DNA from 3 places in the Staphylococcus nepalensis genome. Region 2 is predicted to be linked to each of the others. Evidence: predicted binding sites of a transcription regulator. Region 2 holds the regulator's gene; each other region holds the start of a gene.

The links. The regulator Rex, encoded in region 2, represses fermentation and respiration genes when NADH is low (regulators of the CRP and FNR family bind a similar motif). The targets are predictions, from matches to a motif close to TTGTGAAATATTTCACAA.
Region 1: the regulator Rex is predicted to act here: its motif matches at 9,414-9,431, upstream of BJG89_RS01120 (anion permease).
Region 3: the regulator Rex is predicted to act here: its motif matches at 6,967-6,984, upstream of BJG89_RS09745 (cytochrome ubiquinol oxidase subunit I).

What each region holds. Positions count from the first base shown of each region.
Region 1 is NZ_CP017466.1:244,406-255,346, reverse strand. Features, by position in the region: gene BJG89_RS01160 (glycosyltransferase) at 1-1,411, opposite strand, end outside; gene ptsG (glucose-specific PTS transporter subunit IIBC) at 1,825-3,840, opposite strand; gene glcT (glucose PTS transporter transcription antiterminator GlcT) at 4,030-4,863, opposite strand; partial or broken gene BJG89_RS01145 (cation efflux transmembrane domain-containing protein) at 5,300-5,581, opposite strand; gene BJG89_RS01140 (carboxymuconolactone decarboxylase family protein) at 5,834-6,256, opposite strand; gene BJG89_RS01135 (LysR family transcriptional regulator) at 6,379-7,260, opposite strand; gene BJG89_RS01130 (3-hydroxybutyrate dehydrogenase) at 7,378-8,154, shown strand; gene BJG89_RS01125 (5'-nucleotidase, lipoprotein e(P4) family) at 8,446-9,333, opposite strand; gene BJG89_RS01120 (anion permease) at 9,607-10,941, shown strand, end outside.
Region 2 is NZ_CP017466.1:1,090,510-1,101,450, reverse strand. Features, by position in the region: gene BJG89_RS05040 (YeeE/YedE family protein) at 1-1,074, opposite strand, end outside; gene BJG89_RS05035 (redox-sensing transcriptional repressor Rex) at 1,279-1,920, opposite strand; gene BJG89_RS05030 (ABC-F family ATP-binding cassette domain-containing protein) at 2,072-4,000, shown strand; partial or broken gene BJG89_RS05025 (MutS-related protein) at 4,344-5,933, shown strand; gene BJG89_RS05015 (VOC family protein) at 6,206-6,628, opposite strand; gene tsaD (tRNA (adenosine(37)-N6)-threonylcarbamoyltransferase complex transferase subunit TsaD) at 6,920-7,948, opposite strand; gene rimI (ribosomal protein S18-alanine N-acetyltransferase) at 7,941-8,405, opposite strand; gene tsaB (tRNA (adenosine(37)-N6)-threonylcarbamoyltransferase complex dimerization subunit type 1 TsaB) at 8,378-9,040, opposite strand; gene tsaE (tRNA (adenosine(37)-N6)-threonylcarbamoyltransferase complex ATPase subunit type 1 TsaE) at 9,021-9,482, opposite strand; gene ilvD (dihydroxy-acid dehydratase) at 10,266-10,941, shown strand, end outside.
Region 3 is NZ_CP017466.1:2,044,294-2,055,234, forward strand. Features, by position in the region: gene BJG89_RS09710 (YkyA family protein) at 1-137, opposite strand, end outside; gene def (peptide deformylase) at 261-812, shown strand; gene BJG89_RS09720 (hypothetical protein) at 863-1,135, opposite strand; gene BJG89_RS09725 (DNA-dependent RNA polymerase subunit epsilon) at 1,623-1,838, shown strand; gene rnjA (ribonuclease J1) at 1,838-3,709, shown strand; gene BJG89_RS09735 (potassium channel family protein) at 3,830-4,489, opposite strand; gene BJG89_RS09740 (cytochrome d ubiquinol oxidase subunit II) at 4,577-5,593, opposite strand; gene BJG89_RS09745 (cytochrome ubiquinol oxidase subunit I) at 5,593-6,945, opposite strand; gene BJG89_RS09750 (glutaredoxin family protein) at 7,145-7,378, shown strand; gene ptsP (phosphoenolpyruvate--protein phosphotransferase) at 7,918-9,633, opposite strand; gene BJG89_RS09760 (phosphocarrier protein HPr) at 9,635-9,901, opposite strand; gene BJG89_RS09765 (DUF697 domain-containing protein) at 10,066-10,608, opposite strand; gene BJG89_RS09770 (class I SAM-dependent rRNA methyltransferase) at 10,666-10,941, opposite strand, start outside.

The DNA of each region.
Region 1 (10,941 bases), 850 kb from region 2:
GTACATGAGTGAGTGGATTATCTATTATCTTAGCCATATAATCTGCAAATGCTTTAATGTTATTAGGTTCAACCAAGAATCCGTTTTTATTATGATCGATAATCTCTGAGGGCCCATACCTAACATCATAAGAAATTACTGGACAACCAACTTCAATACTCTCCATTACAGTTAATCCAAAACCTTCAAATTTGCTTGTTAAAAGTGAGGCTTTTGATTTTTGAAACTCAATTAAAGGGTTATTTGTGTATTCATTAATATCTACTTTGTCTTGAATACCAAATTGTTCGATTAAATCTAACATTTTCTTTTTCTGTCCCGCTTCATCTGGCCCAAAAATTGCTAATTTTGTTTCATATCCATAATCTAAAAATTGTTTATAAGCTTTGATTAAATGATCTATTTGTTTTTGAGCCCCTAGTCTGCCTAAGAAAATAAATCGATCTAATTTCTCTACTTTGTCAAGAGATTTATAAGATTTAATAGAGTGCGGAATCACATTCAAACGATTTTGTTCAAGAGATAGCTGATTTAAAATATCTTCTTTTTGTTTTTCCGTTAATAATATATATTTTTCTACTTTTTCAGAATGGTTTAAAGCAAATTTATAAGCATTTTTAATATGTTTACCATTTATATGACTATTATGAAAAACTAAAATGTTTTTAGTAGCGTTCGTTTGATTTAACAACGGCCCATCTAATAATCTTGCGTCATTAAACACTACATCGTTATCACTAAAACGTTGTTCAAAATAAAATTCAATCAATGCTTTTTCATCACTAAAAGCTAAATAAGGCCTGCTATCCTTATAAATTTGAATGTAGTTTAATGTATCAGTATCAAAATACTTTTTACAATATATATGTCCCTTCGTATCAAAATACACTTCGCATAATTTTAAAAAAGGTTTATGGGTGTAGTAAATCTTTCTATGCAATTGACCAAATTCATTATATTCCCAACGTTCTAATCTTTTTTTACTAATGGGTGACATAAAATCTTCAAATTTAATCACATTACTATCTTCGTAGTATTTTCTGTATAATACATAATTTTCATCATCGTAATATCTCATAACATTTCCATCATCATAGCTTTTATTTTCTAAGCCTTCAATTTCACGATTCATTGTTTGATATTTTAAATTTTTTTTAAATTTCTTTTTAGGTGTCGTTAATAAATTAAAACCACTTAACCAATCATATAAATTTTCAAACTCTGTACTTTTCGTTACTTTTCCTTCATTAATGAATTTTTCATATACTGATAGGTAATTCGCATTGTAATTTGTCGTAAAAATTTTACTCGTTATACCTAATTCCGTATCCATTAATTTAATACGACTTAATAACGCTTTTGTTCTGCCACCATGCACTGGTGGCAATGTACTCGTTACTGTATAAATCATGCTTTCCCCTCATTTTCACTATTGTATTTACTTAAATCGTTATGTTTCATGTTACGATGCTAGTAAATTAATTATTTATTTTGAATGATTTAATAATTATGTCCTATATATTATAAACTACCATGTATAAAACATCTAATATTATTTAAGCTTACATTTATTTTCAAAAAAGTAATATTTGAATATCTAATTAAATATTTAAGTAATCCGTCATTTTATTTTTTGCGTATACTACTCATTTAATTTCTATTACCTTACTTTTAAATTCTAATAAATAAGCAACGCTTTTCATAAAAAACACTCTCGTACCAATTCATTTTAATATGAATTCAACGAAAGTGTTTTTAACTTCCTTCTCCAAATAGGATTTAGTGCAACACATCTATCATGTATTAAGCAGATTACTTATATTATTATAATTTAATTAAAACTTGGCCTAGATCGACTGTGCCATCACGTGATGATTTAATGTCGTGTTCCCCAGAATTTGTGACAATAACTGGTGTAACATCGCTTTTCGCATTTGCTTTAATATAATCTAAATCAACTGTCATAAGCATTTGACCTTTTGTAATCTCTTCGCCTGACTCTACATGAACTTCGAAACCTTCTCCCTTTAATCCAACCGTTTCTAGACCGAAATGAATTAATACTTCTATACCTGCTTCAGATTTTAAACCTATCGCATGTTTGGTAGGGAATACAAGTTCTACTGTTCCATCGAATGGTGCAACAACTTCCCCATTTTCAGGGTAAATGGCAATACCATCCCCCATTAATTTATCACTAAATACTTGGTCAGGAACTTCACTTAACGGTACTACGTGACCCTTAAGTGGCGCATAAATGGTTTCCCCTTCAATAGCAACTGTTTGATTCGTATCTTCATTTTCAATTGTCGTCTCTTCAGGTCTGGTAATGTTACCCGCCATAATTTGTGCCATATCGTGTTTGATTTGATCTGATTTAGGCCCAAAAATAGCTTGCATATTATTACCGACTTCTAATACGCCCGAAGCGCCTAATTGTTTTAACGCTTCCACGTCGACTTTAGATTTTTCATTAACTTCTACTCTTAAACGTGTAATGCACGCATCAAGATGTTTAATATTTGCATTACCACCCATTGCATCTAATACTTTAAATGGTAACTCATTTACTGATACGGTATTACTTTGCAGTTCTTTATCTTCTCTACCGGGTGTTTTATAATTTAATTTTTTAATAATGAATCTAAATATAAAGTAATAAGCAAACGCATAAACGATACCTACTGGAATGACAAGCCACCATGCTGTCTTATTTGGTAAAATATTCAGCAGTAAGAAATCAATAAATCCACCTGAGAATGTATAACCTAAATGAACATTTAACACATACATAATCAAGAAGCCAAATCCGTCTAAAACTGCATGAATAAAGAATAAAAGTGGTGCTACAAATAAGAATGAGAATTCTAATGGCTCCGTAATACCTGTTAAGAATGAAGTTAAAGCACCTGATAACATCAGCCCACCAACTACTTTACGATTTTCTTTCTTTGCTGAGTGATAAATCGCTAGTGCTGCGGCTGGAAGTCCGAACATCATCACTGGAAATTCTCCACCCATAAATTTACCAGCAGTTAATGGCACGTTTTCAGTAATTTGAGCAATAAAAATACGTTGGTCCCCATGGATGATTTGTCCTGCAGCAGTTTTAAAGCTACCAAATTCAAACCAAAATGGTGCATGGAAGATATGGTGTAAACCAAATGGAATCAATAGACGTTTAATAAATCCAAATAAAAACACTGCTATACCAGTATTTGAATCTAATAAACCTTCACTAAACGCATTTAAACCATGTTGAATCGTTGGCCAAATCCACGCCATTGGAAACGCTAGTATAAACGCGCATGTTGCCATCATAATGGGTACAAATCGTTTACCAGCAAAGAATCCTAAATAACTCGGTAACGAAATATTATAGAATTTATTATAACACCATGCAGCAAGCGCGCCGATAATGATACCACCGAAGACACCTGTTTGGAGTGTTGGAATACCTAATACGCTTGCATACCCACTTGCTGCGTCATTGACATTGTCAGGTGTAATACCTAAAAATGCGCCCATTGTCTTATTCATAATCATAAAACCAACAAACGCAGCGATTGCAGCTACACCATCGCCCCCAGCTAGACCAATGGCCACACCTAACGCAAAGATCATTGGCAAATTATCAAAAATAACAACACCAGCGCCCTCCATCATTTGCGCTACATGTTGGAAACCATCCGCTTTAACAAAAGGTATATAGGATTGTAATACTTCTCCTTGTAAAACCGTACCAAATGCTAATAACAAACCAGCAGCTGGCAAGATTGCAACAGGTAACATGAGTGCTTTACCTATACGTTGCAGCTGACCAAAAAATTTCTTCCACATACTGTATAATCCTCCATTTTCAAGAAACTCTATTTATTTCATAAACTGAGCTATGAATTTATGTGCGTTTCTATGTATTTGCGTCAAAACAAGTTTAAAGACACAAAAAAAGGCATGAGTAAATAAACTGAGCTTTTGCTCGGTCTAAGTACTCATGCCTGATCGAATCAGTTACACGTGCTTCATTTATTATTGTGTTAAGTGGTTGATATGAAGTGTCAGATATACAACTTCCGCTTCATATACTGTTACACCTAATTGTTTTTGCATCATTTTCATTATCTTGACCGCTATATTATAGCACAAGGGGTAATGCGCTTTCAACATATTCTCAAATTCAGTTTGTGACTTGATCGTCTCGCCTTTACTAAGTCTTCTAATTAAGAATTGAACATGCCTAATAAAGCGTTGATATTGTATAGATGACATATCTATAGATTGATGTAAATCATGCTCTATAATTTGAATGCATTTGCTAATTAAATCATTAATATGATTCATTTGGCTAATCGTTAAATTTTCCATATTAGACGCAATATGTAATGCAATAAAACCAATTTCGTCTTCTGGGAATTGAATTGGTAACACTGAATTAAGTTGGTGAATAACTGAAGCGGATATTTTATATGCTTCAGGGTACAAGTGTTTGGTTTCCATCGTAAATGGATTACTAATATATTGGTTTTGTTTCAACCGTTTATATGCAAATATAATATGATCTGTTAGTGAAACAACTAAATGATTACCGTCAATTTCTATATCTGAATTGGTAATCATATTAATTGCATCAATAACCGCTTGGATAACAGCGTCATCTGCTTCTTCAATGAGCGCTTTATAATGTTCTTGTTGTGTCTTATGTTCCAATGCATAAATTTTTTCTATCATTGCTTCGTCATCCACGACCATCCCAGGTTTCTTATTAAAACCGATACCTTTGCCAATAACTACTACTTCTTTTTGCTGACGTGTACAAATAATAACATTATTGTTTAATGGTTTTTTAATATGATATTGTCCCATCATAAACACCTTTCTTGGTTAATGCTTAAAATTATATAGTTTATTTTAATCAATTAAAACTATGATGATGTACGTTTTTATTAAAATGAAAGATATGCCATAAAAAATACCCAAATCGCATACATAAGTGCAACGTTAAACTCATTTCCATCTTTACACTTAATAACTATTTGGGTAGTTATCTGTTAAAAAGTAATCGTTTTAAATACCATATTAAACGTTTATTTCTCCAAATTCTCAAAATACTTTTGGAATGACTATTAAATTTAAGATTCTCAATTTGTAACGTGGTATGTTTCATGTGATATTGATGCTCTAATAATCGAGATATATTATTATATGGTTTCATATGCTTTCTCTTCAGAAGCGCTATCAAACACTACATGAGCGCTCAAAAGGAGGGTGTTCTGTGGTGATAACATGGTTAGTGCTAAACATTCAAAAAAGCAGCTCGTATTTTCAATCTCAGAAAGCCAAAGATAAGCGAACAGTTGATTTTTCCAGCCGCAAAATAAATAGCTACCATAGACAAGCTCAATGCTAAAACGTCACTTAACATATGAAATGAATCTAATATCAACGTTAAAATGTTGGAAACCATGCCACCGATAAATATTACTACTATAAATATTAATGTGATAATTAAAGTTATCCATATTGTAAATTTAGAGTTTTGCTTTGTTTTTCTGTAATCAAAGTGATGAAAGTATGCTCCTCTACGCTTTACATACCCCTCCTATTGGCTTTATACAACAAACTATTTTTATATGTATATATACAGTTGTTACAACCCATTTATATTATAAAACGTTTTAAAAATCATTTGTCATACTATTATATTATTTATTTTGGCCAAAGTTTACCATACACCGTCCCAACACTCGCAATATAATATACATGTTCTCCAATCATTTAATTATAAACTGTTTATTAAATATAGCAGGTAATATATTGTCATCCATCTGTTCAATTATAAGGATTGGGATTGTTCTACTTTACGTGTATCAACGGAAATATCTCTGTCCGCAAACACTTTTTTAGCTACAGTTAAGGCATTTAATACACGTGGAAATCCAGTATATGGTATTAATTGTGTGATGACTTCGACAAGTTCTTCTGCTGTCACCCCTGACGTCAATGCGGTATTCATGTGTAACTCCAATTGCGGTTCCGTACCTTGTGTAATCAACGATGATACTGTCACCAATGCACGCTGTTGGTTGGTTAGCCCGTTACGTGAGTATATGTCACCGTATGCGAATTCCATGATATATTTTGATACATCTGGTGCAATATCTTTAAGATTTTCAGCTATCTGTAAATGTGTTGTGCCTGTTTCTGATGTATATGTCATTAATTTATCTATACCTTGTTGGTATCTTGTCTTTTCCATCGTTTATCACTCCCATGTATTCATTCAAATCTATCTCTGAACAATTAATACTATAAGATTGAACAAACGATTTGTTAAATACATAATCGTCATCATTGCTATAACTCATAGTTATAGTACATCTAAAGATCACTATCTAATATATAATCAATCAAAGCTTGAGTAGCAAAAGAACGATGACTGCCTTTTTTTACAATAATACCTACTTTCCAAGGTATATAAGGATCGGTGATGGGTAATGAAATGATTTTCTCTTTATTTATTTTGCGATTAAGTGAGCCAGGAAAAAAAGTAATCCCCAAGTTATTCTCCACCATATCTTTGATAAAATCCCATTGCGAACTTTTATATGCAATATGCGGTTGAAAACCGAAATCATTACATTCCTGAATAATACGATCATGCATTGTAAAGTCTTCAGTAAATAAAATCATGGGCTCATCTTTAACATCCATCATTGAAATCTCAGAATGATTTGCAAGTACATGAGACTTGTGCAAAAACAACATCAATCTATCTTGAGTCAATGGAATAACATCAAAATCATTTTGGTCCACAGGTAACATCACAATACCGCAATCTAAATCTCCTTTATCTACAAGATGAATTACGTTGTTTGTCCCCTCCTCTGTTAACGCCACTGTTATACCTGGATAGGCTGAAGCAAACCCCTTCATAATATTAGGGAAAAACATAATTCCAATGAGGGAAGGCAAACCCATTTTAATGTGACCGCTTTTAAGCATTGCATTATCTTCTAAACTTGAAATTAACGTTGAAATTGTATTAAGTATTTGTTTACCATATTGATAAACAATTTCTCCAGAATCAGTCAGTCTTACACGTTTATCTGTACGGTCTAACAATTCGACACCAAGTTCTGTTTCAAACGCCTTAATTGTTTTACTTAACGCTGGCTGGGAAATATGTAATGTTTGAGATGCTTTGGTAAAACTACCTTGTTGTGCAACTTCTAAAAAATAACTGATTTGGCGTATTTCCAAGTTTGTTCCCCCCTTTCACTATTACTAAAAGTTATACCTTTGATTATATTTATTCATTTTACTTATCATTTTTATAGATGTAAACTAAACATTATAAACAATGATGGAGGGATAGATATGTTAAAAAATAAAGTAGCAATGATTTCAGGATCCGCTAGTGGCATCGGGTTAGAAATTGCTAAAGTCTTTTTAAACGAAGGTGCAAAAGTCGTGTTTACTGATATTGATCAAGATAAATTAGACCATGTCGTTCAATCATTTCAAACAAAAAACTTTGAATGTATAGGTATTGTAGCTGATGTTTCCGATGAAGAAGATGTTAAAAAATTAGTAAATCAAACTGTAAAACATTATGGCCGTATTGATATATTAATCAATAATGCAGGTTTGCAACATGTAGCAAATATAGAAGATTTTCCAACTGATAAATTCAAACAGATGATCGATATTATGTTGGTTGGCACTTTTATTATGACTAAATATGTGCTACCTATTATGAAAAATCAGCAATATGGGCGTATCTTAAATATGTCTTCTATTAATGGACTTGTCGGCTTTTCTGGCAAATCTGCTTACAACAGTGCCAAACATGGTATTATAGGTTTAACAAAAGTGACTGCTTTAGAAACCGCACAAGACGGCATTACTGTCAATGCAATATGCCCTGGTTATATTGATACGCCACTCGTGCGTGGCCAGATGGAAGATCTTGCGAAAACGAGAAATGTCAGTATCAAGCAAGTATTGGATGAAGTGCTATTTCCGTTAATTCCTCAAAAACAACTAGTTGATATACAAGAAGTAGCTGATTACTCTGTATTTATTGCCAGTGACAAAGCTAAAAGCGTTACAGGTCAAGCCATCGTTATTGACGGCGGTTATACAGCACAATAATCTTCTCAACCTAAAAGTCTATTGGCATAGTTCGAAACAGCATGTCAATAGACTTTTTTATATATTTTATTTTTTCACGTGAAACACTTCGTTCATTTTAAACTCATATAATCAGTTGTTTTCATTAATTGACTATAGTGAACTCAGGCATCTGAATACTGCCCCGTTGGTTTTCAATCTTACTTCTTCAATCTATGCTTATTCTATCTCTATCCTAAAATGGATCAAGCTAGTTTTCGTTTAATCCAATAAAGGCCATACCATGTAACGTGTTTCCATTGTCTCTCTTTATTATTCTACTTCGCCTGTGGATGGGTTAAACTGTTTAATAGATTCTTTTCTTAATGCGTCTTTTTGTTCATCGCTAATATCAAAGTCGTTATTATACAATGTGCCTTCCCAACTACCATACATAGGATTTGGGAAAATAATGTATTTCTTACCAAATTCGTCTTTGTGTTTTTGCACAAATTTTTCACGTTCTTCAGCAGTAGGTTTTTTAGGTTCTCCAAAATCTAACAAGTTATCACCAAATAACATAACTAACTTATGGTCTTTTTCTACTGCTTGTCTACGTGATTCTTTACTTTTATCATTTTTACCTTTTAACAAAATATGATCTTCTGTTGCTTGTGGAATACCCTGCGCTTTTAAATTCTTTTGTGTCGCTTTAAAATCTTTGTCTTGGTCTCTATCAGAAATATAATAAATAGCTATCCCTTTTTGATCAGCGTATTTTAGAAATTCCTTTGCACCATATACAGGTTTCGCTGTTGCAGCTTCTACCCACTCGTGCCAACCTTCTGGATGTACTTTGTTATTTAAGGATGCATAACCTTGATAAGGAGAATTATCTAAAACTGTTTCATCTAAATCTAATGCGATTGCAAGTTTATGATCCCCTTTATTCTTTTTAATTTCTTTATCTAATTGGACTTGGGCGCTGTTATACCCTTGCAAATACAATGCTTTTGCTTCAGCGGAATTTTGATACCATGAAACAGCCATCGTATTTTCAGTACCTAAATTCACTTTTTCTTGCTGCTGATCCTGTTGTTCAACGACCGGTGCACTGCCCCCACTAGCGTTAGCAATTGATGTGTATGTAGAGAGTGGCGCAGCAACTGAAAATACCGCTGACAGTGAAAATGTCACAACATATTTTGAAAATTTATTCATATACTCACCTCATAAAATTTGATATATATTATATTTTAAAGAATATATTAATTTAAACAAAATGTGAATAGTTACTTTAAATATTATATTTTTCACATTGCCATAAGAAATATTTCATAGCTCTTTTTTGTAAATACACGTTTGCGTTGATCATTAAAAAAATTATTGCTAAATATATAATTTTTTTCCATTCTTTTTCTTTACAGCACTTTTTTATAAGGGTAGATTGATAATTGTAATGAGTAATCTGTGTAGAAAGAAGGAAAGTTCAATATGCAAAATTCAATAAGATACCGCAAATTCATTCTCCCCCTTGTCATCGGTATACTGATTTGGGCGCTGACCCCCCTTAAGCCAGAATCATTAAGCATACAAGCTTGGTATATGTTTGCTATTTTTGTATCAACTATTATCGCTTGTATTACGCAACCTATGCCAATTGGTGCTGTATCCATATTAGGTTTTACTTTTATGGTGTTGACTGGTGTTGCCGATATAAAAACGGCTGTGCAAGGGTTTGGTAATAATAGCATTTGGCTTATTGTCATAGCCTTTTTTATCTCAAGAGGCTTTGTAAAAACAGGACTAGGACGTCGCATCGCTCTAAGATTTGTGAAACGATTTGGTAAAAAAACATTAGGTCTCGCCTATGCGCTTGTAGGTGTCGATCTTATATTAGCCCCTGCTACACCAAGCAATACGGCCCGTGCGGGTGGTATTATGTTTCCAATTATTAAATCTCTATCAGAATCATTTGGTTCAGACCCTAAGCAAGGATCTGAGCGAAAAATGGGCGCGTTTCTAATTTTCACAGAATTTCAAGGTAATTTAATTACTGCTGCAATGTTTTTAACTGCTATGGCTGGTAATCCCCTCGCTCAAAACCTTGCAGAAAGTACTGCTCAAGTACATATAACATGGATGAATTGGTTTTTAGCTGCCCTAGTCCCTGGATTACTTTCTCTCATTATTGTTCCATTCATTATTTATAAAATATACCCACCAAGTATTAAACAAACGCCTAACGCTAAAAATTGGGCAGATAATGAGTTAACTAAAATGGGCAAAATCTCAATGCCAGAAAAATTTATGATTGTCATCTTTATCATAGCATTGACGCTTTGGGTTACAGGCAGCCTAATTCAAATTGATGCTACATTGACTGCATTTATCGCACTATCATTATTACTCGTTACTGGCGTATTAAACTGGAAAGATATTTTAAATGAAACAGGTGCATGGAATACATTAATCTGGTTCTCAGTACTTGTATTAATGGCTGATCAATTAAATAAACTAGGCTTTATTCCATGGTTAAGTAAACTGATTGCAACAAGTTTAGGTGGCTTTAGTTGGCCAATCGTACTGGTTATGTTACTCATTTTCTATTTCTATTCACATTATCTATTTGCTAGCGCTACTGCTCATGTTAGCGCAATGTACGCTGCACTGTTAGGCGTTGCTATTGCAGCCGGTGCGCCACCGTTATACAGTGCGCTCATGTTAGGTTTCTTCGGTAATCTATTGGCTTCGACAACACATTATAGTAGTGGACCTGCGCCAATATTATACGCGGCTGGTTATATAAGCCAAAAACGTTGGTGGACA
Region 2 (10,941 bases):
TGAAACTGTATGCTTCGCAGATTTTTCTACTTTTTGTGCTTTTTTCATTGGTTTGATAAATATAAAGTAGCTCATGAACCATGCACCTAATATCATGGAAGCAAGTGCTATCCAACCTTTCCACGACATTGTAGCTGTTTCTACTAATCCGTTTCCTATTGAACAACCGCCAGCTACTGATGCACCAAAGCCCATGCAAACACCGCCAATAATGCTGTTACGAATTGTTTTCTTATCTGGTAATCTCCACTTAAATTCTTTGGATCCTTTGGCTGCAATATAAGAACCAGCAAAAATTCCTAAGACAAGGAAAACACCCCAATCTAAAAGCTTAAGGTCTCCAGTTACGAAAAATTGAACTAAGTTTGCAGATGGCGTTGTGATTCCTAAACCATACATTCTTCCTGTAGATTCACTGACAGGCCATGCTAAAAGTGCAATGAGACCAACTGCTATAGCTGCTACAAATGGATGATATTTTTTCTCAAATAAATAATGACGAACGCCTGTAAATTTTTGCTTTAATTTCGGAACTGCAACTTTTGGTTTTGGTTTACGCAATGTTTTCACAACAAATGTGATAGTTATAATCGTTAATAACAAAACCCAAACCCAAGTTGGAATACCAGTTGTTTGTGACATACTAGTATTTACATTAGTTGGTTTATTAACCCCGTCCATTAAAGGTAACAATAAACCAAATTTAGTAGCAGCAGAAGTAAATGCATATGCGATAAGTGCTAACCAACTTCCAATCAATCCTTCTCCAGCTCTATACCATGTCCCAGTGGCGCAACCACCAGCTAATATGATACCAATCCCAAAAATAAATGAACCTATTACCGTTCCAATTATTGGATATGTTGATTCTGGAATTTGTACTAATCCAGTGGAAGTCAATATTAATAAGCCAATACTTTGTACAGATATCGCTATTAATAATGCGTAGAACATTTTGTTACTTTTTTGAATATACATATCTCTAAAACCGCCAGCAAGACAAAATCGTGTACGTTGCATGACAAATCCTAGAAGCGCACCCACGACCAATCCACTGATTATTAACCACGTCATAACATTACCTCTTTTCCGATAAAATCAATATGAATTATCATATTAGATTTATATGGAAATTTCAACCTTTAATGATTAATAATTTAAAAAAAGTATAAATTCACTAATTAAATATGAAACTATTTGGAAAATAAAAAAGCTTTTTATAAATGTATCGTCATGATTGGTGACTTACATCTATAAAAAGCTCAGTGCTTTAAAATCTTATTTATTACTGTAGTTTTTCATAAAGAATAATAAAGATTGTAGCTCAATTCCCAAATCAATATGGTGGACTTGAACATCTACTGGTGTATACACACGTGTTGGTGTAAAGTTGAGCACGCCTTTAATGCCAGCATCAACCAAAGTATCTACAACTTGTTGTGCAGCATCTTCAGGCGTTGTTAAAATCACAACATCTATTTGTTCTTGTTTTAATATATCAGTAGCCTTCGAAAATGGACTCACAGTAACTTGCCCAATTTCAGTACCGATCACTTCATCTCGTATATCAAAAGCTTCCGTTATGGTCATTTCATCATGAATAGAAAAGTTATATGTTAATAATGCTTTACCTAGGTTTCCTACACCCACGATGGCGATTTTAATTTCATCATTTTCACTAATTTCATTTTTGAAAAAATGTAATAAACTGTCAATATTATAGCCATATCCTTTTTTGCCTAATTCACCAAAATAAGAAAAATCACGACGTATTGTTGCAGAATCAATATTTAATCCTTCACTAATTGTTTTAGAATTAACTCTGTCTATACCTTTAGATTTTAATGTATTGACAAATCTATAATATAACGGTAAACGCTTCAATGTGGCACGAGGAATCTTTTCGCTTTGGTTAGCCAAGATCTTGTCCTCCTATACTATGATCTATTACTAATTAATCTTATAATTACTACAACATTATACATTAATACATGCTAAAAATAAACACTGATAGTTTTAACAATGCTTAGAATACGGTAGAATGATAATGGATAGAGAGGTGCAAAATCGGATGATATTATTACAACTAAATGATATAACAAAATCATTCGACGGAGAAGATATTTTTAATGACGTAGATTTTGAAGTTAAAACAGGCGAACGTATTGGTATAGTCGGTCGCAATGGTGCTGGTAAATCTACTTTAATGAAAATTATTGCTGGCGTCGAAGATTATGATAGTGGCCATGTTTCAAAGAGTAAAAATTTAAAACTCGGCTATTTAACACAGCAAATGACATTAAATACAAATCAAACTGTTATTGAAGAAATGTCTAAACCATTTGAGAGTATGAAACAACTTGAAAATGAAATGAAAAAAGAAACAGATTGGTTAGCGCAACATGCAAATGAATATGATACAGAAGAATATAAAACACATATTGACCGCTATGAATATTTATCAAATGAATTTGAACAACAAGATGGATATCAATACGAAAGTAAAATCAAAACAGTGCTTCATGGTCTGAATTTTACTGAATCAGATTACAACCGCCCTATTAATGATTTTAGCGGAGGTCAAAAAACAAGACTTTCACTAGCCCAAATGCTCCTTAGCGAACCTGATTTATTATTATTAGACGAGCCTACGAACCATTTAGACATGGAGACCACGCAATGGTTAGAAGGGTATTTGAATTACTTTAAAGGCGCTATTGTAATCATCAGCCATGACAGATACTTTTTAGATAAAATTGTAAACCAAATCTATGATGTTGCACTCGGAGATGTACAGCATTATGTAGGTAATTACAAACAATTCATTGAACAAAGGGATAAATATTATGAAAAACGCATGCAAGAATACGAACGTCAACAAGCTGAAATAAAACGCTTAGAAACTTTTGTAGAAAAAAATATTGCACGTGCTTCAACTACTGGCATGGCAAAAAGTCGTCGAAAAATGCTCGAAAAAATTGAAAGAATCAATAAACCAATGATTGATGCCAAAAGTGCGAATATCCAATTTAACTTTGATAGAAACACAGGTAACGATGTTTTCCATATAAAAAATTTAGAAATTGGCTATGAACAAGCTATCACTAAGGGGATTAATATTGAAGTTTCTAAAGGAGATCATATAGCCATTATTGGGCCCAATGGTATTGGTAAATCTACATTAATCAAGACAATTGCAGGCATTCAGCCTCAATTAGCTGGGCAAATTACTACAGGTGCCAATTTAAAAATAGGTTACTATGATCAAAAACAAGCTGAATTCAAATCAAACAAGACGATTCTCGATTATCTATGGGATCAATATCCCTCAATGAATGAAAAAGATATTCGGGCAGTGTTGGGTCGTTTCTTATTTGTTCAAGAAGATGTCAAAAAAATTATCAACGATCTTTCGGGTGGTGAAAAAGCCCGGTTACAATTAGCGTTACTCATGCTCGAACGCAACAATGTCCTTATATTAGATGAGCCAACTAACCACCTTGATATAGATTCGAAAGAAATGCTCGAACAAGCATTAGATCATTTTGAAGGAACCATATTATTTGTTTCCCATGATCGTTATTTTATTAATCAACTGGCAAATAAAGTTTATGATTTAGATCATGAGGGCGGCACAATGTATCTAGGTAATTATCAATATTTCATTGAAAAAAAAGAAGAAAATGCAGCTATCCAAGCCAAAAAAGAACAAGAAACTCCGACGCAATCTGAAGTAACCACCACGCAAAATAATAATTATTTTGATCAAAAACTTCAAAAACGAGAACAGCGGCAAATCGAACGGCAAATCGAACAAGTTGAAGCTGATATAGAAAACTACGAAAGTAAAATTGGTGAAATTAACGAACAATTAACCTTACCAGATATATATAGCAATCCTGAAGAAGCAAGTCGTTTAGCCAAAGAAAAAGAAGAAAGCGAACAAAAATTAGAACAAGTGATGTCTAAATGGACAGAATTACAAGAAAAGTTAATATAATTATGAACTACTCAAAAATACGGAATGATTTTATCATTTTCCGTATTTTTTATGTTTTTTTACACTCGAATTATTAACAGCGATAAACCTTATAACGAGAGCTGTCCACAGAGTTATCCTAGTTATCCACAAGCAAAAAGCAATACCATTTTGTATTGAATTTTCAGATAACAAGTCATATCCACACACATACACACTACTTATCCACAGGTTGTACACTAACTGTTGATAAGTACGCACGTTCCCTATTGACATCTAGCAAAGTTTATTTCATTTAACTAATTGTTTATTAATCCATTTAATGACATAATTATTGTAATCATTAAAAAGAGAGATCGGTCCTATGTTACCGTTATTTTGGTTTTTTATTGCTTTTATCATCGCTGCTTTCCTCGTGTCTATGATGACAAATATTGTGACAAATAAAAAATTAAAGCATGATATCCAGCTCTTATGGTCAAAGCAAAAGCCTCTAGAGAATTTTGTTCGGCCGAACCATATATAGTTATCAGTTTGATACATATCAATTTCAATATGATAAAAACGCATTAGTAGATGATAAAACTTATTCAGATTTAAACATTAACGCTATGTTTGAGAAAATGAACTTTAATTTTACAGCTATAGGGGAAATGAGATTATATGTAACCTTAAGAAAAATGTTTACAATCAGTAACCAAAGCTTAATACATAAATTTAAACATGATGAATCGTTTCGGATACAACTTTCTATACATTTAGCAGAAATCGGTAAAGCAATTTATCCAACATTCCCGGATCAACTATATACGGTTAAACGAAATAATTGTTTTATGTTATGCACGTATTCCCTTTGATTTTTATTATTTTTTCTTTTTTCAATCCTGGTTTAGGCATATTACTAACGATACTTAGTGCCATTTTTAATATGGTTTTAAGCGGGGTGCTAAAAAAGACATTCAATCAAGATTTAAATTCAATATTTTATACATCAATGGTTATTAAAAAAGCGTATGCGCTACAAAAAATTGATGGCGTCCCTACGATAGACGTTGATTTCAGTCATTTTAAAACTGCTCGTAAACTGAGTGGATTGTTAGGAAAAGTTAATACGTCTGAAGATGCTATGGTATTTGCTTTTTTATTTAAAACTATGTTTATGCTGGATTACCACATTTTTCACTTAATACAAAATAGTTTTAAAAAATACGAGTCCGAAGTGATGTCATGTTACGACTATATAGCAAATATTGATAATCATTATGCTGTGGCATTATGGAGGGAAACATTAACACAATATACATTTCCAGAAGAAAACGAAGCAAGCACACTGGAATTTGAGGAAATTACACATCCCCTACTTGATTACGCAGTGCCTAATGATTTAGAGATCAATAGTCATATTTTACTAACTGGTTCAAACGCTTCCGGTAAGTCTACTTTTATGAAATCTATCGCGTTAAATCTTATATTAGCTCAAACAGTATATACCGTGACCGCAAAGCATTTCAAATTTAAACCAGGTTTAGTTTATACTTCTATGGTTAATCAAGACGATATATTATCTGGCGATAGTTATTTTATGACCGAGATTAAATCAATAAAGCGTTTATTTGATATACAAACAAATAACACGGTTTATTGTTTCATAGATGAAATTTTCAAGGGAACAAATACTACAGAAAGAATTGCAGCTTCTGAATCTGTTTTAAATTACTTAGGCCCCTGTAAACATTACAGAGTGATTGCTGCAACTCATGATATTGAATTAACTTCATTATTAAAACACAATTATATAAATTATCATTTTAATGAAATCATTTCTGACAATGAAATTACTTTCGATTACAAAGTGAAATCTGGCAAAGCAGATACGAGGAATGCTATTGAACTATTAAGAATTATGGATTTTCCTGAACAAGTTTATTCACGTGCTCAGGCGTCATCCTCTTAAAATGATTTCATGGTGTAAATTAAGTTTTTACGCAATATTGTTTAATCTTAAAACCAAAGGCGAGATGCAGAAATCATATCCTTCTAAACCAATGTATCTTATCCTAGCAAACCTAACTGAAAACCATACAATTATTGAATTTTTTATAGGTAATGAGAGACCGATGTGGTCTCTTTTTTATGTAAAAGAAGCTTAGTAAAGTGTAGTAAATAAGCGAAACCTCTTTACTAAGCACTGCACGTCTTCATAACCATTTGACGTATTTAAATTTATTATTCTGCATTAATCATCCAAGTTACGCCAAATGGATCATTGAACATACCATAAAGATTAGACCATTCTGTCTTACCTAAAGGTATTGTTTCTTCACATCCTGCTATAATCGCTTTATTAAAAAAGTCAATCGCAAGTTGTTTCTCCACTTCATTATGATAGTCAAACGTAAATGTTACAATCGCACCACTATTATCAATTTTTTTATTTTTCCATGTATCACTACAATAGAATGTTTCTCCTAAAATTTTGAAGGACGCATTCATTGTAAAGTTTTTATCGACTTGATATTCTTCAGGCATATCCGCAAACATTTCATGATCTCCGCCTACACTCTGAATATCTGTTGCACCTAAATTTTTTTCGTAAAAATCTAATGCAGCTAAACTATTTTGAAAGTTAAAATACTGAACTGATTTCATTTCAAAACCCCCTTTTTTAATGCGTGAATCCATACAAAAACACTAAAATACTTATACCCCATTTCTCACATTTAAACTTTTTAACTTAGTATGCTATACAAAATTACTTTTTACTTAAAAACAAGATCTAATTTACTTCAATACAAATTTTTATATCAAATTTAAATATTAAAAAAGCAGAAAATGAAACCAACCATCAAGTTGATGTCATATTTCTGCTTATCTAGTTACTTTTCTCTTATTTGACTGAAACAAACGTAGAAATACATGAGCTATTATATTTTTAAATAATTATTTAACTATTGAAAATTGTTCTATATCCATATTATTAAAACCATTTAATGACATATCTCCTGTATAACCTGCTTGATATAAATAATGCGCTGCTGCGCCAATCATTGCTGCATTATCTGTACACAGGCTTGGGCTTGGAATACGCAAGTTAATACCATGCGTGTCACATACTTCAGTTAATTGCGCCCTTAAACCTTTGTTACTTGCAACGCCTCCTGCTACAATTAACTGTTTCACATCATAAGCTTCACAAGCTGATATTGATTTTCCAACCAATACTTCTACAACACTATTTTGAAAACTAGTTGCTACATCTTCAGGTTTGATTTCACAATTTTTTTGACGTAAATTATGCAATTTGTTAATCACTGCACTTTTTAACCCACTAAAACTGAAATCATAACTATTAGCGTCTAACCATACGCGCGGAAAGCCATAACTATCTTGACCTTTTGCTGCTAACTGATCAATTTGTGGCCCACCTGGATAACCTAATCCAATCGTTCTCGCAACTTTATCATAAGCCTCTCCAACTGCGTCATCTCGTGTTTCTCCTATGACTTCAAAATTTAAATGGTCTTTCATATATACAAGTTCTGTGTGACCTCCCGAAACAATTAAAGCCATTAATGGAAATTGTAAAGGGTGCTCTAAATGATTAGCATAAATATGACCTGCAATATGATGCACGGGTATCAAAGGTTTGTCGTAAGCAAAAGCAAGCGCCTTTGCAGCATTGATACCTACTAATAAAGCACCTATTAGTCCAGGTCCTTGCGTTACTGCAATTGCATTGATATCCTTCATTTGTAATTTTGCTTCTCTTAAAGCTTGATCAATTGTTGTAATGATACCTTCAACATGATGCCTACTCGCAACTTCTGGTACGACGCCACCAAAACGTTTATGACTTTCAATTTGACTTAACACAATATTGCTTAAAATTTGCGTTCCGTTTTTTATAATACTTACACTAGTTTCATCACAACTAGATTCAACTGCTAAAATTAACGTTTGATTATTCATTTAAATTCACCCACATCACTATCGCATCCTCACCTTCACCGTAATAATTTTTTCGCTTACCACCATATTGAAAACCTAAATTAGTATAAACATGTTGTGCTACTTCGTTATCTACACGTACTTCTAAACTCATAATTTCACATTTCGTTTGTACGTAGTTCATTGCATATTTTAATAATAATTGTCCTAACCCGTAACCTCTATAAGCCTCATCTATTGCTACAGTTGTAATCTGAGCTTGATCAATCACAATCCATATACCAATATAACCAACAATTTCCTCATTAAATTCTATTATAAAATAGTGCGCAAATTCATTTTTTTCTATCTCATGATAAAAAGCGTCTATTGTCCAACTACTGTCATTAAAGCTATTTCTTTCTATATCAAATACTTGTGGTACATCTTTTATAGTCATCAAACGTATATTTAATTCTTGTTCTGTTGGTTTAACCAATTTCTCTCGGCCTCAGATAATTTAATATAGTTGGGTTTAAATTGATGAATATCGGCAGTAGTTTCAATAAGTTTTTTCATATATTTTGCTTTAGGTAAGTTAGGTATACCCTCACTATCTAATAAGTCTTTTAATTTTTCAGTGTCTATACCCACAAATACATATGGTTTGCCCATACGATGTAATAAATCAAGGAGCGTTTGTATTGGTAAATATTGGTCTTCTTTAACTTTCACTAAATTATTTGCTTTATATTCATAAATACCTGTATATACTGCTTCTCTCCGGGCATCAAAAATAGGTACAATTAAACGTTTATCATCTTGCACAGTGGCAGCTAACGCTTTGAGTGATGAAATACCGTATAATTCAGCATTCAATGCGTATGCTAAAGTTTTAGCAACTGTTACACCAATTCTTAATCCTGTGTAAGAACCTGGTCCTTGAGCTACAATAATCGCGTCAATATCTTCTTTCGCTATTTGGCTTTCACCAATCACCTGTTGGATAGCTGGCATCAATTGAGTAGAATGATTCTGCTTTATATTTGAATTTATTTCGCTAAGTACGTTATCATCTTGCATCACTGCAACAGATAAAGGTTGATTCGATGTATCAATCAACAAGCATTTCATGTTCAACAGCCTCCTTTATTTTTAGATAATGTTGACCAACGGCTTTTATTTCTATGTCTCTTTCAGTTGGGCTTACTGTTTTAATATTAATAATAAGATGCTCAGGTGGTAAAAATTCTGTTATAAATTGACTCCACTCTATCAATGTGATTGCTTTATCTTCAAAATATTCATCGAAACCTAAATCTTCTTCGCTATCTTCTAATCTATAACAATCCATATGATGTAATTTTAAAGTTTCACCTTGATAAGATTTAATGATATTAAAAGTTGGAGAATTAATATTACGTTTGACCCCCAGTGCTTTACCAATAAATTGACTTAATGTTGTTTTTCCCGCACCTAGATCACCGTTCAATAATATGATATCTCCGGCAGATAGATGTTTCGTTAATATTTCACCAAATTGCTCCATATTTTCCAATCCTTTAATTTTAATCATATTCCTCTCCTTTTTTTTAGCGACACTTCCAAATTAATTTGGATTAGTGTCGCTTATACATGAGCTTAGCTTAGGCATTCCTTAGTTCACTTCCGAATTAATTTGGATTCGTGTCGCTTATGCATGAGCTTAGCTTAGGCATTCCTTAGTTCACTTCCGAATTAATTTGGATTCGTGTCGAGCTTGCTTCATGTAACCTGCTTAACTAAGCAATTTTTTAGTCATACTTACTACAATGGAACGACAAATTTATTTTTTTAAATATGTTTGTTGTCCAACCCGCTCCATTTAAATATTATTTAAGTTTAAATCGACTTATACTTTATATAAATGAATATATTCTATAAAAATGATGGTACGCTCAAACATTTGATTTTATTAAATTAACTATTACAGTTTAACAAATTTTTTAGTATTTTACTTCAAACTAAAATAAGTTCTAAGTATTTAAAATTGTGTGAATTGAGAGAAAATTTAAAAAAATCATTGACAGTATGGCTTCAGTATAGTAAATTTAATTTATCGAATTTTTAGACAATTCAATTTAACAAATAAAAACAAACCATTCTATCGGAAAGGAGCATAATAAAATGACCAAACATACAACGCAATACCAACCAACAACTTCAAATATTTTAGTCATTTTATTATGCTATTAGGACTGGAACTTTAGTAAAGAATCTACTAAATGTTTAAGTCCTATTTCTAGTTGAATGGGACTCAAAAGCGTCCCAATTATTTATTGGGACGCTTTTTTATTTTCAAATTTATGGGGGAATTAATATGAGAAGCGATATGATCAAAAAAGGAGATCATCAAGCTCCAGCAAGAAGCCTTTTGCACGCAACAGGCGCTTTAGAAAAACCAACAGATATGAACAAGCCTTTCGTAGCTATTTGTAATTCATACATTGACATTGTCCCAGGACATGTTCATTTAAGAGAACTTGCGGATATTGCTAAAGAAGCAATTCGTGAAGCAGGCGCTATTCCCTTTGAATTTGACACTATCGGTGTTGATGACGGTATTGCAATGGGACATATTGGAATGAGATATTCACTTCCGTCCAGAGAAATCATTGCAGACGCTGCAGAAACTGTTATCAATGCACATTGGTTTGATGGTGTTTTTTACATACCGAACTGTGACAAGATTACACCTGGCATGTTATTAGCATCTGTAAGAACTAACGTTCCAGCTATTTTCTGCTCAGGTGGGCCTATGAAAGCAGGCTTATCATCACAAGGTAAAGCATTAACTTTGTCTTCCATGTTTGAGGCCGTTGGTGCATTTAAAGATGGTTCAATTTCAAAAGACGAATTTCTAGATATGGAACAAAATGCTTGCCCTACTTGTGGTTCATGTTCTGGTATGTTTACAGCAAATTCAATGAATTGCTTAATGGAAGTTTTAGGATTGGCTCTCCCATATAATGGCACAGCATTAGCAGTAAGCGAAC
Region 3 (10,941 bases), 950 kb from region 2:
GAAGAAACTGGTTTTTCTTTATCAAAAGCTTGTTGTATTTTTTCGTTGTAATCTTTTATTTCGTCTTTATCAGTTGTACATCCAGCTACAAGTACTGTTGAAGCAAGTAATGCACCTATACCGAGTTTTAATTTCATTTTTGAGTAATCCTCCTTTTCCGTGTGTTATATTATATAATAAATTTTAATAAATCAAATTTATCACTGTATTTCAACTAGTAATCTTTGGTATATTTTATATTAAGGAAGGTGTATGAACAAATGTTAACAATGAAAGATATTATTCGCGATGGTCACCCTACACTTCGTGAAAAAGCTAAAGAAGTCGAAGTTCCTTTATCAAATGAAGATAAAGAAACCTTAAAATCTATGAGAGAATTTCTAATCAATAGTCAAGATGAAGAAACAGCTAATAAATATGGTTTACGTTCTGGCGTCGGGTTAGCAGCACCACAAATTAATGTATCTAAAAAAATGATTGCTGTGTATTTACCTGATGACGGAGAAGGTAAAAGTTATGACTTAATGTTAGTAAACCCTAAAATCATGAGCCACAGTATTCAAGAAGCATACTTACCAACTGGAGAAGGTTGCTTAAGTGTAGATGAAAACATCCCCGGGCTCGTTCATCGTAAATTTAGAATCACAGTTAAAGCTAAAGATATAGACGGCAATGATATAAAATTACGTTTAAAAGGCTATCCAGCTGTTGTCGTACAACACGAAATTGACCATATTAATGGTATCATGTTTTATGATCATATTGACCCCAATCATCCGCTGCAACCACATGAAGATGCAGTAGAAGTATAAAAAAGAACTGTTAGTAAATGTGTTAATCCACATGCTTACTAACAGTTTTTTTACATAAAGTCGTCTCTTCTCTCATGAAATGAAATATTTAATGCTGTTAATTCTTTTTTCAATGTATTCAGTTCTTGAATATCAATGAATTCAGGGTCATGGTTATGTTTTAGATAATTTTGGTCTTCATTTACTGTATCGATAATTTCATTATAATTAAAAAACATAATAACTTGTTCTGCACGCACTTCAAATGTAATATCTTGAAATACTTTGTCAGTTCGTTGTTTCTCATTCTTGATATCTTCTAAAATACGTTTTACTTTGTCCATAGCAATCACCTTCACCTAATATCTATGTTTCTTTCTATATTAAACACTTTGCAATTATGTATCACCCTTTCATCATAATTAATTTTCACCATTGACTCAAGCTTTATGATAGATAGCTTTTAAATTTAAATACATCTAATTAAAACGACTTTCTTGGGCTTTGTATTAACTTAATTACTTTATGTAATATAATAAGTACCCTTAAAATAAAACTGCTTTATTTATTCGACTACATCATGTAAAATGAGAAATAACTGAAAACATACAAAATAGTGAAATTTGTATTTTTCTAATCGAACGAATTTAAAATGACCCTAGAAACATACTGGGCGTATGCTCGTATGTTCTCTTTATATATATGAACGTAGTTTCAATTCACTGTTTTGAGTGACTTTATTTTTATTTAATATTAAGAAACTCACAAAAAATATACAATTCAGGGTTTATATAAATAATTTAAACAAAAACTTAGGAGGAAATAGATATAATGGCAGTATATAAAGTATTTTTTCAACATAACAAAGATGAAGTAGTTGTAAGAGAACACACACAAACGATTTATGTTGAAGCACAATCAGAAGAACAAGTAAGAAGATATTTGAAAGATCGTAATTACAATATCGAGTTTATCACTAAACTTGAGGGCGCACATTTAGAATACGAAAAACAATCAGATCACTTTAATGTGGAGCAAGCAGAATAATGAAACAAATTCACAAAAATGAAGTTGCGGTTTATGCTCTCGGTGGCTTGGGTGAAATAGGTAAAAACACTTACGCTGTAGAGTATCAGGATGAAATCGTAATCATTGATGCAGGTATTAAATTCCCTGATGATAACTTATTAGGTATTGATTATGTTATCCCTGATATTACTTATTTAGAACAAAACCAAGATAAAATTGTCGGACTGTTTATCACTCATGGCCACGAAGACCATATAGGTGGTGTGCCCTACCTATTAAAACAAATTAATGTACCTATATATGGTGGACCATTAGCTTTAGGCTTAATTAGAAATAAACTGGAAGAACATCATTTGTTAAGAACCACTGAACTTATTGAAATTGAAGAGAGCAGTGTTATTAAATCTAAACATTTTGAAGTTTCTTTCTATCTAACAACGCATAGTATCCCGGAATCGTATGGTGTGATTGTTAACACACCAGAAGGTAATATCGTTCATACTGGTGACTTCAAATTTGATTTTACTCCCGTTGGAGAGCCTGCTAATATGGCGAAAATGGCAAAACTTGGAGAAGAAGGTGTGCTTTGCTTACTTTCAGATTCCACAAATTCACTCGTTCCAGATTTCACATTAAGTGAACGTGAAGTTGGTCAGAACGTTGAAAAAATATTCCGTAATTGTAGTGGTAGAATCATATTTGCTACTTTTGCGTCAAATATTTATCGTGTTCAACAAGCCGTCGAAGCTGCTATTAAATACAATCGTAAAATTGTGACATTTGGGCGTTCAATGGAAAATAATATCAAAATTGGTATGGAGTTAGGCTATATCAAAGCGCCACCTGAAACATTTATCGAACCTAATAAAATTAATAGTGTACCTAAACACGAGCTACTCATTCTATGTACAGGTTCACAAGGTGAACCAATGGCTGCGTTATCAAGAATTGCTAATGGAACACATAAGCAAATTAAAATTATTCCTGAAGATACAGTGGTGTTTAGTTCTTCACCTATTCCAGGTAATACCAAAAGTATCAACCGCACGATAAACGCATTGTATCGTGCTGGTGCTGAAGTTATTCATAATAAGGTATCAAACATTCACACATCTGGTCACGGATCTAAAGGCGATCAACAACTTATGTTACGTTTATTACGTCCAAAATTCTTCCTTCCTATTCATGGTGAGTACCGTATGTTAAAAGCGCATGGTCAATCAGGTATAGAATGTGGCGTTGACCCAGACAATGTGTTTATCTTTGATATTGGAGATGTATTAGCTTTAACGCACAACTCTGCTAGGAAAGCTGGAAGAATCCCTTCTGGAAATGTCTTAGTGGATGGTAGTGGTATTGGAGATATCGGAAATGTGGTTATCCGCGATCGTAAATTATTGTCTGAAGAAGGTTTAGTCATCGTAGTTGTTAGCATAGACTTTAAGACAAATAAACTTTTATCTGGTCCGGATATTATCTCTCGTGGTTTTGTTTATATGCGCGAATCTGGACAATTAATTTATGATGCGCAACGAAAAATAAAAACAGATGTCATTACTAAATTAAACCAAAATCCAGAAATTCAGTGGCATCAAATTAAGTCATCTATTATAGAGACATTACAACCGTATTTATTTGAAAAAACGGCTCGTAAACCTATGATTCTACCCGTAATCATGAAGGTAAACGAAGGTAATTCACCCTCTTCAACTAAAAAAACACAAAATAAACCTAACAATAAAAAGGATAAATCAAAAAAGAACAACACGAAACCTCAAAATAAACATACAAATCCTAAACCGAACAACAAAGATAATAAAAAGCCAAATCAGAAATCAAAATCAAAAAAAGATGATAACAAAGCCAATCAATCAACTGAGTCAAATTAAAATAAAAGCACACGGTTAAGTATAACTTAACCGTGTGCTTTTATTTTGTTTACTATAATGTTATGAAAATAGGCTGAGACGTATTTAAGTCTCAACCTTTAATATACTTAGGTGCATTTATTATCTAACGACCTTCTTCTCAAAACGATTTAAATCATTATCATGGCCAATCATAATTAAAATATCGCCAATTTCAATATTGATATGGGGATCTGGTGAAACAATAATTTCTCTTCCTCTTTTCACAGCTATGATACTTATCCCATATTGCGCTCGAATATCTAATTCAATAATCGTTTGACCTGCCATTTTTTCACTGACTTTAATTTCAACAATAGAATGTTCATCTGCTAACTCTAAATAATCTAAAACGCTCGCACTTGCTACATTATGCGCAATTCTTCTTCCCATATCTCTTTCTGGATGAACGACTGTATCTGCACCTATTTTATTTAAAATTTTAGCATGATAATCATTTTGAGCTTTAGCAGTCACTTTTTTAACACCTAATTCTTTTAAAATTAAAGTGGTTAACGTGCTTGACTGGATATTTTCACCAATAGCTACAATAACATGGTCAAAATTTCTAATACCTAAACTTTTCATTACTGCTTCATCTGTTGTGTCAGCAATTACAGCGTGTGTAGCAATATCACTATATTCATTCACGCGTGCTTCATTCATATCAATTGCCATAACATCCATATCTAAAGCATTCAATTCTCTGACAATACTGCCGCCAAAACGGCCTAAACCTATAACCACATATTCTTTGTCCATATGCGTCCTCCAAACAGTAAGATAATTGAAATGTATCAAATCTAAATAATTTAAACAATTATCATTACAGCACTTTAATATATGAGTTTATTTTTTACCTTTGACATATTCTTTATCAAAAACAAACAATCTCAATAATAATATTAGCGATGGAATAAGTAAAAGTAAACCTAAAATAAATGCAATAATCAAAGCAATTGCCATACTACTATTAACCACGTGTTCATCTATACGTATATAAGGATATAAGATATATGGTAATTTACTTACACCATATCCAAAGAACGCAAAGCCCATTTGTAAAATAACTAATATAAATGCGATACCATGCCATTTTTTCATTAAAGTAAGCAACATGGCACCTGCAAAACAAATGAAGCTAAGTGCAAACATCCACCAATAATCAAATACTGCCGTATAGAAATGGGTCTCGTTTTGTATTCTTAATGATAGAAAGACAAATAATGAAATGGCTATCATAGGAGGCCCCCAGAATAAGAACCAATATCTCAACAAACTATATGCTGGTTTATCATTTGCTTTCGAAGCGTAGTATGTTAAAAATCCAGACGAAATATAGAGCACTGATATAATTGCTAAAAATACTACTGACCATGAATATGGACTTAAGAGTAACTCAAACCAATTTAAATCTAAATTGTTGTTTGATCCAGTGATATATCCCCCTTCTGAAATTGTTAACGTAGTAGCTAAAGCAGCCGGTATAAATAACCCAGCTAGACCATACATTGCTAACCAAGGTAATTTTGTATCTGGCCCATAATTTTCAAAAGCATAGAATCCGCCTCTAATTGACAATAATACAAGTGCAATTGAAGCAGGTACTAACAATACTGTACCGAAATATTTAGCTGAGTCTGGAAAAAATCCAACCATACCTACGAAAAAGAAAACAAAGAAAACGTTAGTTACTTCCCAAACAGGGTTAAGGTAACGTGCAATTAAATGATTAATTTTTTTATCTTGCTTTGTTATTTTCGCATGTAATGTAAAGAAACCAGCACCAAAATCAATTGAGGCAACAATAATATAACAAAATAAGAATATCCATAAAACTGCGATCCCTATATATGCGAATACCATTATGCATCACCTCTTTCTGATGAATGTTCTTCAAACTCTTTATAGGCTGGTTTATTCTTAAACATTCTTAATAATACATACGAAGAAGTTACAATCAATATGAGATATAATATACCAAATAATACTGTCACGAGTGTTATGCCGCCTGCTTGTGTTGCAGCGTCAGCTACTTTTAGATAACCACGCACAATCCATGGTTGACGTCCTTGTTCTGTCAGGAACCAGCCAAACTCTATAGCAAGCATAGCTGCTGGCCCAGTTAGTAAGGCACCATATAACATTGGTTTGGAATAAGTGAATCTCCGTAATTTTTTAAAGCATAGCGTTAATATAAATGCTGCCGAAATAATTAAACAGAAGACACCCATAGAAACCATTAAATCAAAGTAGTAGTGTACGATCATTGGCGGATGTAATTCTTCTGGAAAATCATTTAATCCTTTAACTTCAGTATTTACGTTATTATCTGCTAAGAAACTGAGTATACTTGGTAACTTAATTGCACCGGAAACTTCTTGAGTTTCTTCGTCTAAAGTTCCAAAAAGCACTAAATTAGCATTTGATTCTGTATCAAAATGCCATTCATATGCAGCTAACTTCTCTGGTTGTTCTTGATGTAAAAACTTAGCTGATAAATCACCGGCTAGCATAGAACCTAAAGTAAAGACGATTCCAAGAATCATTGTTAGTTTTAATGCTTTTTTATGATATTCGGCGTCTTTTTTAAATTTATTTTTCATTAACTTAAATGCGGCAATCGCAGCTAATACAAATGCCATTGTCATAAATGCGGTAGCTACAACGTGAAATGATCTTACAAAAAATGAATCATTAAACATTGCTACCCAAGGTTCAACATTAATCATTTTTCCCTTACTCATTTCAAAACCAGCTGGCGTATTCATAAATGAATTGACTGCAGTAATAAAGAATGCCGAGAAAGAACCTCCAATAATAACTGGTATGCTAATTAAAAAATGTGTCCATTTACTTTTAAATCTATCCCAAGTATATAAATAAATACTTAAGAAAATTGCTTCAAAGAAGAATGCAAATGTTTCCATAAATAATGGCAACGCGATTACATGACCGCCCATTTGCATAAATGTTGGCCATAATAGGGATAACTGTAATCCTATGATTGTACCAGTCACAACCCCTACAGCAACTGTAATCGTATAACCTTTAGACCATCTTTTAGCTAATGTTATATAGTGAGGATCATTCTTCTTAATCCCCAAAAATTCAGCAATAGCAAACATTAATGGCACGCCTACACCAATTGTTGCAAATATGATATGAACTGCAAGTGTCATTGCAGTTAGAAAACGCGCTAATTCAACTGAATCCATAATATCACCTTTTTTAATTATTTGTGACAAAAATCACAACGTCTATTCATTATAACTAGAATATCTATGATTTAAAATTAGTTAAACTCAAATTTAAGTGACAAATTAATGACCAATTGCATGTAATTTTAATAACTTGAATTATTATTAAAAGTAATTTATATTAAAGTAACTTAATTATCGAAAGGATTGATGATCAATGAACGATGTTATTATTTACACACAGAATGATTGCCCACCTTGTACTTTTATCAAAAACTATTTATCAGATAAAGGCATTACTTACACAGAGAAAAATATTGCTCATTCACAATTTCGAAATGAAATGATAGATTACGATGCATTTGCAACACCATTTATTTTATTAAATAATGAACCAATGTATCAAATTGATATGGATAAAATTAACCACTCATTAAATATAGAGGTATAATATCAGGATTTTAACTGATTGAAAGCAAAACAAAGCCAAGTGCCCCATTGACGTTACACACTATATCAATATGTGATTAATCGAACCAGGAACCAGCAAAAGCAAATCTTATTGCTAACCAATGACATTATTTTAGTTTAATGTATATATTCAATCTAACACTAAAACAAATAAATAAACATTTTTTTACTCAAAAGATGTTTATTTACTATGAATTAAAAAAGTTTAAGACACCCATACTGTTTTGACTTCTACTAGCATATCAGCAATAACTAACTCTCATGAGAACATGAACTCCCTTTTTAAGCATAGTTTCTTAACTCATTGATTTAATAGTACTTACGCATGGGCTTTAGTCATGTAAGCCATTCAATCCTCTTTGACAAAAAGCCTAAAAAAAGAGACCCATTTGGGTCTCTCATAGCCTTTAAAAATGACTTCTTAATTGCTATTTATCTATTTATGAAGACAAACCATTTTAGCCAGAGCGAGATTACGAAAACATTTTAAGAAACGTAGTTTCTCTCCCGCTTTTTTTATTATTTAGTATACTCGCTTACCAATGCTTGTACTTCTTCAGAAGTAGCACAGTTAATTGCGCTTTGTGCTAGTTCTTCCATTTCATTTTTGCTCAAACCTTTAATTTGACGACGTGCTTTAAGAATCGATGTAGCACTCATAGAGAATTCATCTAAACCTAAACCTAGTAATAATGGGATAGCAGTTTCGTCTCCAGCCATTTCTCCACACATACCAGTCCATTTACCTTCTTTATGAGAAGCTTCAATAACTTGTTGCACTAAACGTAATATTGCAGGGTTGTATGGTTGGTACAAGTATGATACGCGTTCTGACATACGGTCAGCTGCCATTGTATATTGAATTAAATCATTAGTTCCAATGCTGAAGAAATCTACTTCTTTAGCAAAAACATCTGCCAATGCAGCAGTTGAAGGAATTTCTACCATGATACCAACTTCGATATCATCTGAAACCTCAATACCTTCATTTGTTAAATTTTCTTTTTCTTCTAATAATAATGCTTTAGCATCCCGGAATTCTTTAATCGTAGCAACCATTGGGAACATAATACTTAATTTACCGTAAGTTGATGCACGTAATAATGCACGTAGTTGCGGTCTAAATATTTCGGGTTGATCTAGGCACAAACGTATTGCCCGGTAACCTAAGAACGGATTCATTTCTTCAGGTAAGCTTAGATATGGTAACTCTTTATCGCCCCCGATATCTAAAGTACGCACAACAACGCTTTTATCTTTCATAGTTTCTAGAACTTTTTTATAAGCTTCAAATTGTTCATCTTCAGTTGGCATTTCATCTCTGCCCATGTATAAGAATTCAGTACGGTATAGTCCGACACCTTCAGCGCCATTCTCAATAACACCTTTTAAATCATTTGGTGTACCAATGTTGGCAGCTAATTCAGCATGTTCTCCATCCACTGTTGTTGTTTCTTCATCACGTAATTTCTGAAGTTCTTTTTTATCTTCAAAGAAACGTTCCCGTTTATTTTGGTATGCAATCACTTCATCTTCTGTAGGGTCTATAATTACCTCGCCAGTCAAACCGTCAACAATAATCATATCACCTTGTTTAACTTCTTGTGTAATTGATTTTGTACCTACTACTGCAGCAATTTCAAGTGAGCGGCTCATAATCGCTGAGTGAGAAGTTCTTCCACCAATATTTGTAACAAAGCCTTGTACAAACGCCTTGTTTAATTGAGCCGTATCTGAAGGTGTTAAATCGTTTCCAATTATAACAACGCTTTCATCAATCATACTCGGATTGGGCAATTCCACACCTAAAATGTGCGCTAATACACGCTTAGATACATCACGAATATCTGCAGCGCGTTCTTTCATGTATTCATTATCCATCGATTCAAAGATGGTAATGAATTGTCCAGTTACATCCGAAAGTGCAGTTGGTGCGTTAACTTGTTCATTTTTTATTTTTTCTTCAATCGGTTGAATTAACTCAGGATCATCTAAAACTAATAAATGCGCATCGAAAATAGCTGCTTTATCAGCACCAAGATTTTCCTCAGCGTTATTTCTAATTTTTGTTAATTCAACTTTAGATGTTTCAATAGCTTTTTGAAACTTAGCAATTTCTGCGTCGACATCTTTGACCTTTTCGCTGTTATATGAAAGGTCGGGTTCAACTAATAAATATGCTTTAGCAATAGCTACACCATCTGATGCAGCAATACCATTAATGTAGTTAGACATATTATTTAGTTAATCCTTCTTTAGATAAGATATCTGTAATAGCTTCCATTGCGTCTGCTTCATCGCTACCATCAGCATAGATTGTGATTTCAGCATCTTTACCTACGCCTAAACTCATAACACCCATGATTGATTTCAAGTTAACTTTTTTACCGTTATATTCTAATTGAATATCTGAATCAAATTTTGATGCAGTTTGAACAAGCATTGTAGCTGGACGTGCATGAATCCCTGTTTCGTCAATAATTACATATGATTTTTGTTCCATAATATAATGTCTCCTTCGTATAGTTAGAATCGTTAGTTTATTATAAAACCTAGCATAGTTTTATATAATAACATTACCAAATTATATATATAAATTCAATTCGTTGCACCCATGACATGACAATAATCCGTGAATATTGTCTCTTTTTTGAAAACGCTACACTATCACATTAAAGATTTAGCAACTTTTTCACATTTCTCAATATGATCGTCCCCTATTTTTTTCATAAAATAATAACTAATAGAGGCAGAAATAGCCTGTCCAACAAGCGGAAACCATTTCGTTTGTTTAGCAGCCATACGCTTTGCAACATCTTTTATAACAACCTTTAAGATTGCATTAGATACTTTTCTACCAATGAATTGGCTGCCTTGAATGGCTGCCGATGCAAAAATGCGCTCTTTTACATCTTCTCTCATTGAATTAACTTGTTTATGATCTAAACCATAGATTTTATTAACGTCTTCAATTATATCTCTCATCAGCTTAATATCTACACCGAAATTCAAACCTGGTATGGGTACAACACTAACACTCGATGATAATACTGATTTTTTTCTAACAATTGCTTGAGCGCGTTCGCGGCGCTCTTCAAGTTCAATATGTGTAGTGGGTAAATTATTTTTATTTTTCACATCTTCAATGTTTAACACTTTATTTCCAACTTTTTGGGTCACACTATTTGTAATTTTATTTTTAATACTCATGATATTCACTCCTTGTAAATGCTAGTATATTAAAAACATTACCCTATTTTTAGTGATCTATTGTACATTTACAAAAATAGCTTTTAAATATTTTGATGGTTTGTAGTGAGGATGTGTTTTAAAATCTTTTGGTAAGCCCATTACTTCTGAAAATTCAAAATCAACTTCTGCACGGTTTAAAGTATCTTTAATAACTTTTTTAAAGGCTTTTAATGAAAATGTGCTGTTATTCGTACATAATAATAGCGTCCCGCCTGGCGAAAGTATTTCTAAGGCGCCTAATATTAATTTATCGTAATCTTTTAACACTGAAAAAGTTTTCTTTTTATTTCT